Regions from separate parts of the Savagea faecisuis genome, predicted to be linked through region 3. Evidence: riboswitches for the same ligand, from Rfam matches in the RefSeq annotation. Region 3 holds a riboswitch; each other region holds the start of a gene.

Region 1 (4,289 bases), on a different contig from region 3:
TGAACACGAAACATGAAAAAATTCCGTCGATCCCTTTAAACATTTTTCGTTTAAAGGAGTAATGGAATGGGGGATTCCAATGGGACAACAATTCAAAAACTCTTTAGAAATGCACGGACGTTTTCACGGAAAGATGGAAACAGTATCGAAAGTATCTCTTTCCAATCGTCACGATTTAAGTTTGGCGTATTCACCAGGGGTCGCTGAGCCGAGTATGGCGATTTTTGAAAATCCACAATCGGTATATGACTACACGATCAAAGGGAACTTAGTAGGGGTCGTAACAGATGGAACAGCAGTGCTCGGGCTCGGCGATATCGGTCCAGAAGCATCTATGCCTGTCATGGAGGGGAAAGCTTTACTATTAAAGCAGTTCGCTCATATCGATGCATTTCCAATTGCTTTAAATACAAAAAGTGTGGATGAAATTGTCGCAACTGTGAAAGCGATGGAACCAACATTTGGCGCAATTAACTTAGAAGATATTTCAGCTCCGCGTTGCTTCGAAATTGAAGATCGTTTAAAAGAAGAATGTAACATTCCGATTTTCCACGACGATCAACACGGGACGGCAATCGTCGTCGCAGCTGGCTTATTAAATGCTTTAAAACTCGTCGATAAAAAAGAGGAAGATGTGAAAATTGTCGTCAACGGAGCTGGTGCAGCAGGTGTTGCGATCGTCCGTTTATTGCTCGACTTAAACTTCCACAACATTATCGTCTGTGATTCACAAGGAATTATTTACGAGGGTCGCGAACATTCGATGAACCCGATTAAACATAAAATCGCGCGTCAAACGAACCGCAAATTGTTACAAGGAACACTTCAAGACGCGATGAAAGGTTCTGATATTTTCATCGGAGTATCGGTCGCAAACTTATTAACGAAACCGTTAATTGATTCAATGAACGAAGATCCGATTATTTTCGGTCTCGCAAATCCGAATCCAGAAATTTCACCTGATCTTGCGAAAGAATACGGCGTGCGTGTCATCGCGACAGGTCGCTCGGATCACCCGAACCAAGTGAATAACGTACTCGCTTTCCCTGGAATTTTCCGCGGGGCACTCGACGTACGTGCAACAGAAATTAACGATGCGATGAAACGTGCAGCAGTTTATGCGATTTCTTCTCTCATTCATGAAGATGATTTAACGGAAGAATATATCATTCCAGATCCATTCGATGCACGTGTCGTTCAAGCTGTTGCAGAAGCAGTCCGCAACGCTGCGATTGAAACAGGAGTGAGCAAACTTCAACAATGCCGCGTCATGTACGCAACGAAATAAACATCATTTGAAAACTGTACATCCTATATGAGAGCGTTGCAAAGCTTTCGTTTTCATAACTCAATACTCTTTCAAACAACAATAAGGCACTTTCTATTCGTTTTCGAATGGAAAGTGCCTTATTTCTTGTCAATACTCTTTTATAGTACGAAGAGAAAAGGATGTTAGAACGAATTTTCGCTCCAACATCCCTCGCATAGACTGCTCTTTTCTTATTCCCACTGATACGGTGTTTCTTGATAAACGTAGTAGTTCAACCAATTCGAAAAAATTAAATGCGTATGCGAGCGCCACGTATTGAGCGGCACTTGCGTCGGGTCATCATTCGGGAAGTAATGTTTCGGCATCGGTGCATCTGGACCTTTCGCTAAATCACGCTCATACTCGTCTTTCAATGTCGTCGCATCATACTCTAAATGCCCTGTCATCATTAAATGACGTTTATCTTTCGATGCGATTAAAAACGCCCCTGCTTCTTCACTCGTCGCTAACAATTTCAATTCAGGATGATTAAGAATATCGTCTTCCTTTACGTCTGTATAGCGTGAATGAGGTGCTTTAAAGACGTCGTTAAATCCGCGCACGATATCTTCCGTCGGATCGATTAACGTATGATCAAACACACCTGTACATTTCCCGGGTAATTCGTGTTTATCGATATCGTAAAAATGGTACAGTGCCGCTTGTGCTCCCCAGCAAATGTTAAACAAACTCGTCACATTTGTTTTTGACCATTCATAAATTTCCGTCAATTCTTCCCAATATTGAACATCTTCAAATTCCATCAATTCAATCGGAGCTCCCGTAATGATCATCCCGTCAAATTTACGGTCTTTAATTTCATCAAACACATTGTAAAACGTATCTAAATGCGTTTTGCTGACATTTTTCGATTCATACGTCGCGGTCGTTAAAAATGTCACATTCACTTGTAGTGGCGTATTCCCTAATAAGCGCAATAATTGAAGTTCTGTCTTTTCTTTTTCTGGCATTAAATTGAGTAGTAAAATATTTAACGGGCGAATATCTTGGGTGAATGCTCGTTCTTCATCCATCACGAAAATTTTCTCCTGTAATAACTTCTCACGAGCAGGCAATGCTTTCGGTATTGTAATTGGCATAATTTTCTCCTCCTTATGTAAAAAACTCCCTTACAATGTAAGAGAGTTTTCGTTCTCTTATCGGTCGGATTGCTCCGTAAGGAATTAGCACCTTGCATTCTGTAGGTTGCTGAAGCGTCAACGGGCCTCGTCCCTCGACTTCTCTTGATAAGACTTATTTGATTTGGTACTCATTATACCAGTTCCTAAACTGTTATCCTAGTGTTCGGCTCACTTTTGATCGACGTAAAATTTATCCAATGTGAACCCGCGACCGATAATTTCTGAAGCGTTCAAAAAGACGACAAAAGAACCTGGTTCGTTCAATTGAATGAGCTTTTTTAAATAGACCGCTTCCGATTGTTCAACAACAGATAAAATCATCGTTTTCTCTTCATTCGTGTAGCCTCCGATAGAATCAACCTTCGTAAAGCCCCGATCGATTTCAGACTGAATGATTTGTTCTACACGCTCTGGCTCTTCTGTAATGATGAGCGCTAATTTCGTTGGGGACGTCTGCAATTGCACGAAATCAATTACTTTACTCGTCACATAAATACTCATTAACGCATACAATGCCAATTCAAAGTCAAAGACGAATGCTGACGTAATGACGACTGCTCCGTCGACAATGAGTTGCGAAAAGCCACTGGAGATTCGCGTATAACGCTTTAAAATTTGCGCGATGAGCGCTGTACCTCCAGTCGATCCGTTTCCACGGTAGACGATTCCGAGACCTACTCCGAGTAAAATTCCTCCGTAAATCGCACTCAACAACGGATTGTCCATCTCCAAATGCCAACCATCCGTTAAATAGATGACGAAAGGTAAAAATACCGTACCGACAATCGTTTTAATACTGAAATCTCGACCGACTAAAACGATGGCTAAAATAAGGAGAGGAACGTTAATAATCCATTGGACGTATGCAGGATTGAATTGATACATTTCATATAAAATCGTACTAATTCCCGATACGCCACCTGCCGCAATGCGACCTGGCAATAGAAAAATGTTAAATGCTAGACCAACAAGGGTTGAACCGATTAAAATAAGAGCATAGTCTAACCACGGGTTGGATTGTAATTGTTTCAGTTTCACTGAATTCCCTCCTTATCTATCCTTTCTATTCTAACAAAATAATGTTTTTGAAACGATATGTTTTCATAATGTTTATCTGACCATTTTTTAGGGAAATACTTGACTAATGATACATTTAGAAGGAGATGGAAATTATGCGTAGTTTAGGTATTGTAAGAAAAGTAGACCATTTAGGGCGAATTGTCATCCCTAAAGAATTGCGAACTTCTTTACATTTAACGAAAGGTGTACCGATGGAAATTTTCGTAGAAGAAGATAAAGTCATTTTACGAAAATATGAAGTCGATGAAGCTTGCGTATTAACAGGGGAAATTACACCAGACAATTTCGAGCTTTCCAATGGTATGTACTTAAGTCCTCGCGGCGCTCAAATGTTAATGGATGAAATAAAAAATAAAATCTCAAAATGATGAAAAGCGACTCACCTCGTACAAGGTGAGTCGCTTTTATTTTATTCTGCGTCTTCTTCTAACTCTACTTCTAAACCTTCTTCATCGTCTTCTGTTTCCACAACAGGTAATACTTTTTCTGTCGTACGTGGATTTGCCTCGATATAGTCGTGTAAGTAACTTTCACGCAATTCGTGACGCATCCAACCCATGAACACTAAAATAATGACGAACGTAATGATCACAGCGTTGAAATTGCCTTTCGAATCTGTTTTGCCGAGTTTGTATAAGAAGAATAACAATACTAATGTCAATAAAATCGAGCCGAGTAAAAGACCTGTTAATAAAGCATCTTCACCCATGTAAAGCATCATTACTTCTTTTTCGAAACTCATTAGCAATGCAGTACCT
Region 2 (4,289 bases), on a different contig from region 3:
TACGTTCAGACAGACCGACAATTTCTAAATAACGTTCTGCACGCTCATTCGCTTCTTCGTTAGAAATGTTTAACAAGCGCAGTGGAATCGTAATGTTTTCAAAGACTGTCGCTGTTTTTAATAAGTTGAAGCTTTGGAAAATCATGCCGATATTTTGTCGGACTTCGCGTAATTGGGGAAGTTTTAAAGAAGTCAATTCGATTCCATTAATGATGACTTCTCCAGATGTCGGACGCTCTAATAAATTTACGCAACGAATTAACGTACTTTTTCCCGCACCACTATAACCGATTACTCCGTGAATCTCGCCTTTTTTTACGTGGAGATTCACATCTTTTACTGCTTCGACGACACCTTGTTTCGTGTCGAATGTTTTGACGACATTGCGTAATTGAATCATGACGCCTTCTCCCTTCTTACCAAGCTGGTAAATATGAACCTTGAAATTCTTCTTCAATAAATTGCTTCACTCGCTCGGAGTGATACGCTCGTTTAATTTTTTCAATGACTGGATCGTGCTCGTTCTCTTTACGCACGACAACGTAGTTCACATATTGTGAGTTTGTCGATTCTGCATAAATCGCATCTTCCGTTAACGTTAAACCATGTGATGCTGCGTAGTTACCATTAATCACCGCAACGTCCACTTCTTTCAACATGAGCGGTAGTTGAGACGCTTCTAGTTCAACGAATTGTAGTGAGCGCTCATTGTCGATGACATCTAAAGGTGTAGCGGTGTCACGCTTTTTTTCATCGAGCGTAATGAGTCCCGCTTCTTCAAGTAACATGAGCGCACGCGCCCCGTTCGTTGGATCATTCGGAATTCCGATTTTAGCGCCCGACGGAGTATCTTGAATGTCTGAAATTTTTTCAGAATAAACACCCATTACACTCAGTACCGTCGGGATGACAGCTACTAAATCCGTTCCGTGATCTTCATTGAATTTATTCATAAACGGTTGATGTTGATAGTTATTTAAATCAAGTTGACCTTCTGCTAGTGCTGTATTCGGCATAATATAATCCGAGAACACTTTCAGTTCCACTTCTAAACCATCTTCAGCTGCCACTTCTTTCACGACGTTGAAAATTTGTTCTTGTGGTCCTGCGGTTACACCGACGACCACTTTTTCTTCACTCAATGGCTCACTCGCTTTATCTCCACAAGCCGTTAACAACAGTGCAAAAAATACTAACCCAACATATTGTAATACTCTCATTGTCATTCTCCTTCATTTTCATTTATTTATGAAAAATGAAGAATGATTGCGTTCTACTCCGGTGATTTTATTTAAAAAAACTTATCTTTCAAATCATTTGATTTGCAGGAATTAGCACCTTGCTCTCTTTCGAAAGTCGGTTGCTGGAAGTCATCGGGCCTGTCCCTCAGTCACTCTGGATAAGTAGATTGAAATCGTTCTTCATTTACATCCTACCATTTTGGTAAATAAGAACCTTTAAACTCTTCTTCAATAAATTGTTTCACTTCATCTGAATGGTATGCTTTACGTAACTTTTCAATTACCGCATCATTTTCATTCTCTTTGCGTACGACGATGTAGTTCACATATGGTGAATCTATTGATTCTGTATAAATGGAATCTGTCGATGGATTTAATCCGTGTGATGCAGCGAAGTTACCGTTAATGACGGCTAAGTTCACTTCGTCTAACATCAATGGTAATTGTGCCGCGTCTAATTCAACGAATGATACATTTTTCTCGTTTTCCACGACGTCTAACGGTGTTGCATTATCGCGTTTCGCATCGTCTAATTTAATGAGTCCTGCTTTTTCAAATAATACGAGTGCACGTGAACCGTTTGAAGGGTCGTTCGGAATACCGATTTTCGCGTTTTCTGGAACGTCTGCGATATCGTCAATTTCGTTTGAATATACACCGATTGCACTTAAAATTGTAGGAACTGCCGCAACGAGATCTGTTCCGTGATCTTCGTTAAATTTATCCATGAAAGGTTTATGTTGATAGCTATTCACATCAAGTTGACCTTCCGCTAATGCTTTGTTTGGCATAATATAATCCGAGAATACTTTTAACTCTACGTCTAAACCATCTTTCGCCGCTACTTCTTTCACGACTTCAAAAATTTGTTCGTGTGGTCCACCTGTCACACCGACCAACACTTTATCTTCACTTAACGCTTTACTCTCTTCTTCTTTATCGCCGCCACATGCTGCTAACAATAAAGCTGAAATGACGAGTAGTAAGCTCATACGAAATAATTTTTTCATCTTTTTCTCCTCTTTCTTTTTCGAATGATTCCGAAATTCATGTTCCAAAATAAAAAAACTGCTTCTCTCATTTACTGAAAGAAGCAGTCAAATTATCATTTGCCTTCGCTTATCTTTCAGAATAAATATTCTGTAGGAGTTGGCACCTTCCTAATAAATTAGGGGTTGCTGGACGTCATCGGGCCTATCCCTCGGTCGCTCTTGATAAGTAAAATATAAAGTTTGGAAGTATTTCGTTCTTTCGAATTTAATGTGACTCAATTATAGGTGACGCTTTTTTATTTGTCAAACCTTTTTGAAAAGTCACTTTACACAACTTTAAATTTCTTTTTAAACATAGTGAGCACATATGGTAAAACCAAGAAAATAAATGCCGTAATTATTAATCCTAAAGAAATCGGACGTTCCCAGAAAATTGCATAGCTACCATTAGATATAGATAAAGCTTGACGGAATGATTGTTCCATCATTCCACCTAAAATAAATGCTAATATGAAAGGTGCTGGTGGAAATGAGAATAACCGCATTAAATAGCCAATAACCCCAAATAAAATCAATAAATACAAATCAAACTTACTAAAACTCACCCCATAGACACCCACTAAACAAAAGATTAAAATCAATGAAATCAGCATACCTTTTGGTATATATAAAATCTTTGCAAAATACGGAATCAGTGGCAAGTTCAATACTAACAACATAATGTTCCCTATATACATACTAGCAATTACACCCCAAAATACGTCTGGGTGATCTGTTAAAAGCATTGGACCTGGTTGAACTCCGACTACTAAGAGAGCCCCTAACATAATTGCTGTAGTTCCTGAACCAGGTATACCTAGTGTCAATAAAGGAACAAATGACCCTCCTGCAGCAGCATTATTTGCTGATTCTGGTGCTGCTACTCCAACAATATTTCCTTTTCCAAATGAATCAGGGTTTTTCGATAATCTTTTTTCAGATATATATGCTAAAAATGACGCTATTGTAGCTCCCGCTCCTGGTAACACACCTATAAAGAACCCTAGAATAGATTGACGACCTACAGGAGCAGCCATTTCTTTCACTTCTGACTTTTCAATTTTCAAACTCCCGATACTATTTTCTCCTTTTTTAAATAAACTTTCTTTCCTGGAAATAATCAAAGTAGTAACTTCTGCTAATGCGAAAAGCCCAAGAGCTATAACTAAAAAGTCAACACCATCTAGCAAATTAGCACTTCCAAATGTAAAGCGTTGAGTCCCTGTTTGAGCATCTATTCCAATAGTAGCTACCATAATACCTACAGTCGCTGACATAAATGCTTTTACAACTGAACCATCAGAGAGTGATGCTATTGCTGTCAAACCTAGTAACATTAAAGCAAAATATTCACTTGGTCCAAATGTAATTGCGAGTTTCGATAATTGAGGTGCTACTAACATCAATCCAATTGTCGCTACAGTGCCTCCAAAGAAGGAAGCTATCGCAGCCGTTGCTAAAGCTTTTCCTGCTTTACCTTGCTGTGCCATCGGATAACCATCAAATGATGTTGCAACTGTCGAAGCTACCCCTGGAGCATTTAATAAAATAGACGATGTAGACCCACCAAACACTGCTCCATAATAAACACCTGCCATCAAAATCAAAGCGGAAGCTGGTTCCATACCATAGCTCAATGGAATCATTACTGCGATCGCACTAATGGGACCTAACCCCGGCAACATACCTATTACAGTTCCTGCCAATACCCCTAAAAATACATACATAATGTTTTCAAGTGTCAATGCTACCTGAAAACCATAAAGAACACTTTCAAATGCTCCCATTTTTTTCACCCCAATCTAGTTAAAATGGTAAAATTCCTTGTGGCAAATATATTTTCAAAATATAATTAAACGAAAAATATAAAACAAATGTAAATGTTATAGAAACAACCATTGATATTTTCCAATTTGAATAACCATACATTCTCATGGTGATCACTAAAAATAAAATCGTAGTTACTACAAAGCCAAGTATTTCAAACAAAGTAACATATGCTAATAAAGATACAATC
Region 3 (4,289 bases):
AAACTGTAAATGAGATAATTTCCTCTCATAAAACCATTGTTGCGTGTAATTTGGATTTGTCACTTCATCTTCTGCCCCGACAAAAACTAATGTCGAAATGTCTTGATATTTGCGTTCTGTCTGTTCAATCGTCTTCATCAAGAGTTGCAAATCGTGATACCAAGAGCTCGTCACGACGCAATGATATAGCGGATCCTCTTCAAACTGACGTTGGTGTAAATCGTCTCTCGTCAGCAACGTACTATTGATCGCGTGGTCAATTTTAGAACTTGGACTAATTTTCATTAACATCGTCAACAGTTTAGGAGGTTGATATGTTAACTCGAGCCATGGAGACGTTAAAATAACGCCTGCGCATTCGATATTTTCTTTTTGAAGTAAACGAATTAACAATGTTGCGCCAAAACCATGACCGATTAAAAATAATGGCAACTCTTCCGCATGACATGCGGCAATAAGACGTTTTATATATAAATTATAAGTGCCGATTGCCTCATTATGTACATGGCCTTCAATTCCGTGACCCGGTAAATTTCCTGTAATGACGTGGCATTGATTTGAACGCAACTGTTGGATGAGCCAAGCATATCGTTCGTGATGCTCGTAAGCACTATGAATGAGCCCAACTACAGCTTTCGCTTGTCCCTCTGCTTCCCATTTCCACAATCAAATCGACTCCAATCTGCTTCAAAAATGAAAGGATTCCTTATTTTTCTTCCTATTTCATTTCTTTTTCAATTATTTTTTGCTAGGCTTATTATACATGATTTATGAAGAGAGGAGTGAACGGAATGATTTATCCATACGATGGAAAGACACCTAATATTGATGAAACCGCTTATATTGCGGATTTTGTAACAATTACAGGTGATGTAACGATCGGTGCGTACAGTTCGATTTGGTTTAATACAGTTATACGAGGTGATGTCTCACCGACAAAAATTGGAGAGCGAGTGAACGTGCAAGACTTTTGTTGTTTGCATCAAAGCCCTAGCCATCCACTCATTTTAGAAAATGACGTCACGATTGGACACCGCGCAACACTCCATAGTTGCCATATTAAAGAGAAAGCATTAATCGGGATGGATGCAACGATTTTAGACGGTGCTGTCATCGGAGAAGGTGCATTTATCGGTGCAGGGAGTCTCGTCCCCCCTGGGAAAGTAATTCCGCCGAACAGTTTAGCTTTCGGTTCGCCTGTTAAAGTTGTACGTGAATTGACAGAAGAAGATAAAAAAGATATGGAACGTATTCGAACGGAATATGTTGAAAAAGGACAATATTATAAAAGCATTCAAAAATAAAAACAGCGAAGAGATTTTTTCTCTTCGCTGTTTTACTTTATTTCGTTAACTCTTTTAACTGTTCGACTTTATCAAGCTTCTCCCATGGAAGTTCAACGTCTGTGCGACCGAAGTGGCCATATGCTGCTGTTTGTTTGTAAATCGGGCGACGTAAATCGAGCATTTGGATAATTCCTGCTGGGCGTAAGTCAAATGTTTGACGTACTGCTTCCACAAGCTTCTCCTCGCTCACTGTACCTGTTCCGAATGTTTCAACTGCGATCGAGACAGGTTGCGCAACACCGATTGCGTACGCAATTTGTACTTCACAATGTGTAGCGAGTCCTGCTGCTACGATATTTTTCGCAACGTAACGTGCTGCATATGATGCAGAACGGTCTACTTTTGTCGCGTCTTTTCCAGAGAATGCTCCTCCGCCGTGTCGTGCATAACCGCCATATGTATCGACGATAATTTTGCGACCTGTTAAACCAGCATCTCCTTGTGGACCTCCGATGACAAAGCGTCCTGTCGGGTTAATGAAATATTTTGTGTCTTCATCTAACCATTGTTGTGGCACAATAGGTCGAATGACATGTTCAAGAATATCTGCTTCAATTTGTTCGTTCGTTACTTCTGGATGATGTTGTGTAGAAAGAACAACTGTATCAACACGCACAGGCAATTTATTTTCATCATATTCAATCGTAACTTGTGTTTTTCCGTCTGGACGTAAGTAAGGAATCGTTTCATCTTTACGAACATCAGCTAAACGCTTCGACAATTGATGCGCTAAGCTAATCGGGAGTGGCATAAATTCAGGCGTTTCATTACATGCGTATCCGAACATTAATCCTTGGTCGCCTGCTCCAATCGCATCTAATTCATCATCTGAAAGTTCACGCATTTCTAACGCTTGGTCTACCCCTTGTGCGATATCTGGTGATTGCTCGTCAATCGCTGTCAATACTGCGGACGTTTCCCAGTCGAAACCATACTTTGCACGTGTATACCCAATCTCACGTACTGTATCACGAACAACTTTCGGAATATCTACATATGTAGATGTCGTAATCTCACCTGCTACGAGCACGAGACCTGTCGTGATAGTCGTCTCACAAGCTACACGCGCAGCTGGATCTTCTGCTAAAATGGCATCTAAAATCGCGTCTGAAATTTGGTCACACATTTTATCCGGGTGACCTTCCGTAACCGATTCTGATGTGAATAATCGGCGATTACTCATAATATTTCCTCCTCTATAGTATAAAAATTGACCCGGTACTCCGTTACCCATGTTTTTTCGCCCGAACTACTAGACGAGCACATGCCGATGCGTCAATTCATAAAAAAAACCTTTCTCTCACGATTAGTCATGAGGGAAAGGTTTATACACGAACAGCACCTTTCACTCTTATCGTCCAAGGAACTTCCTTGCTTTCAGGTTGGCACCTTCGCATGCAGTGAAATCATGCAGGTTGCTGGGTTTCATAGGGCCTGTCCCTCCACCAACTCGGGATAAGAGTATCCGTTTCAACGATAATCTTACAAAACCGTTACTAATTTGTCAAACTTATATACTTATCTTTTGCGCTTTAAAAGATTTTAATAGACTATCTTTTTTAATGTGTTATACTAATTACGAAATGTGTTATCACCCAACTTTTTTAGTTGGTTCTTATACTCAATAATAATACTGTAAAAGGAAGGTACGTACAATATGATTACTGCTAAAATGACTACTGAACTCGAACAATTACTCGCGAACAAGAACATCGTCATGCAACCATCTGTCGCTACTTTAGTAGAGAAGGCGGTCAAACGTGGCGAAGCGCAATTAACTTCTGACGGTGCAATCGTTGCAACGACTGGAAAATACACAGGTCGTTCACCAAAAGATAAATTTATCGTAGAAGAAGAATCAATGAAAGACGAAATTAGCTGGGGAAAAGTGAACCGTCCAATTTCTGAAGATGTGTTCAACAACTTATACAAAAAAGTAACAGATTACTTAGCTGAAAAAGAAGAAGTATTCGTCTTTAAAGGATTTGCTGGCGCAGATAAAAAGACACAATTATCCATTCAAGTTGTTAACGAATATGCATGGCACAACCTTTTCGTGCATCAGTTATTCATCCGTCCAACTGAAGAAGAGCTAAAAACACATGAAGCTCAATTTACAATCGTATCAGCACCATCTTTCAAAGCTGATCCTGCAGTAGACGGAACGAATTCTGAAGCATTCGTACTCGTGTCATTCGAAAAACGCATCGTCTTAATCGGTGGTACAGAGTATGCAGGAGAAATGAAAAAATCAATCTTCTCGATTATGAACTACTTATTACCGAAAAACGGTGTGTTCTCAATGCACTGTTCAGCAAACGTTGGAGAAGAAGGCGACGCTGCTTTATTCTTCGGGTTATCAGGAACTGGTAAAACAACTTTATCAGCAGATGCTAACCGTAAATTAATCGGTGACGATGAGCACGGTTGGTCAGACGACGGTGTATTCAACATCGAAGGTGGATGCTACGCGAAATGTATCGATTTAACAGAAGAAAAAGAACCTGAAATTTACAATGCGATCCGTTTCGGTTCAGTCCTTGAAAACGTCGTAATCGATGAAGATACACATGAGCCAGACTACTTCTCAGGTGAACTTACTGAAAATACACGTGCGGCTTACCCAATTCATTACATCGACAATATCGTAACACCATCGGTTGCAGGCCACCCGAAAACAATCGTCTTCTTAACAGCAGACGCATTCGGCGTATTACCTCCAATCTCAAAATTGACGAAAGACCAAGCGATGTACCACTTCTTAAGCGGATTCACTTCAAAGCTTGCAGGTACAGAGCGCGGCGTTACAGAACCAGAAGCAACATTCTCATCATGTTTCGGAGAGCCATTCTTACCGCTTCACCCGACAGCATATGCAGAAATGCTCGGTAAAAAAATCGACGAACACGATTCACAAGTATTCCTCGTCAACACAGGTTGGAC

The links. A riboswitch is a leader RNA that binds a small molecule or an ion and turns the genes downstream of it on or off. The one in region 3 is predicted to bind S-adenosylmethionine.
Region 1: another riboswitch for S-adenosylmethionine. It lies ahead of metA (homoserine O-acetyltransferase MetA); the one in region 3 lies ahead of metK (methionine adenosyltransferase).
Region 2: another riboswitch for S-adenosylmethionine. It lies ahead of ACFQ0V_RS10645 (MetQ/NlpA family ABC transporter substrate-binding protein); the one in region 3 lies ahead of metK (methionine adenosyltransferase).

Annotation. Positions count from the first base shown of each region.
Region 1 is NZ_JBHTJF010000022.1:13,074-17,362, reverse strand. It holds gene ACFQ0V_RS04825 (NAD(P)-dependent malic enzyme) at 80-1,288, shown strand; gene metA (homoserine O-acetyltransferase MetA) at 1,501-2,409, opposite strand; SAM riboswitch class I at 2,464-2,563, opposite strand; gene ACFQ0V_RS04815 (YitT family protein) at 2,620-3,483, opposite strand; gene ACFQ0V_RS04810 (AbrB/MazE/SpoVT family DNA-binding domain-containing protein) at 3,624-3,899, shown strand; gene ACFQ0V_RS04805 (cytochrome ubiquinol oxidase subunit I) at 3,941-4,289, opposite strand, start outside.
Region 2 is NZ_JBHTJF010000034.1:230,652-234,940, forward strand. It holds gene ACFQ0V_RS10635 (methionine ABC transporter ATP-binding protein) at 1-400, opposite strand, end outside; gene ACFQ0V_RS10640 (MetQ/NlpA family ABC transporter substrate-binding protein) at 417-1,220, opposite strand; SAM riboswitch class I at 1,299-1,406, opposite strand; gene ACFQ0V_RS10645 (MetQ/NlpA family ABC transporter substrate-binding protein) at 1,433-2,251, opposite strand; SAM riboswitch class I at 2,358-2,462, opposite strand; gene ACFQ0V_RS10650 (tripartite tricarboxylate transporter permease) at 2,560-4,059, opposite strand; gene ACFQ0V_RS10655 (tripartite tricarboxylate transporter TctB family protein) at 4,079-4,289, opposite strand, start outside.
Region 3 is NZ_JBHTJF010000035.1:171,731-176,019, forward strand. It holds gene ACFQ0V_RS11515 (alpha/beta hydrolase) at 1-666, opposite strand, end outside; gene ACFQ0V_RS11520 (gamma carbonic anhydrase) at 792-1,304, shown strand; gene metK (methionine adenosyltransferase) at 1,342-2,532, opposite strand; SAM riboswitch class I at 2,695-2,808, opposite strand; gene pckA (phosphoenolpyruvate carboxykinase (ATP)) at 3,004-4,289, shown strand, end outside.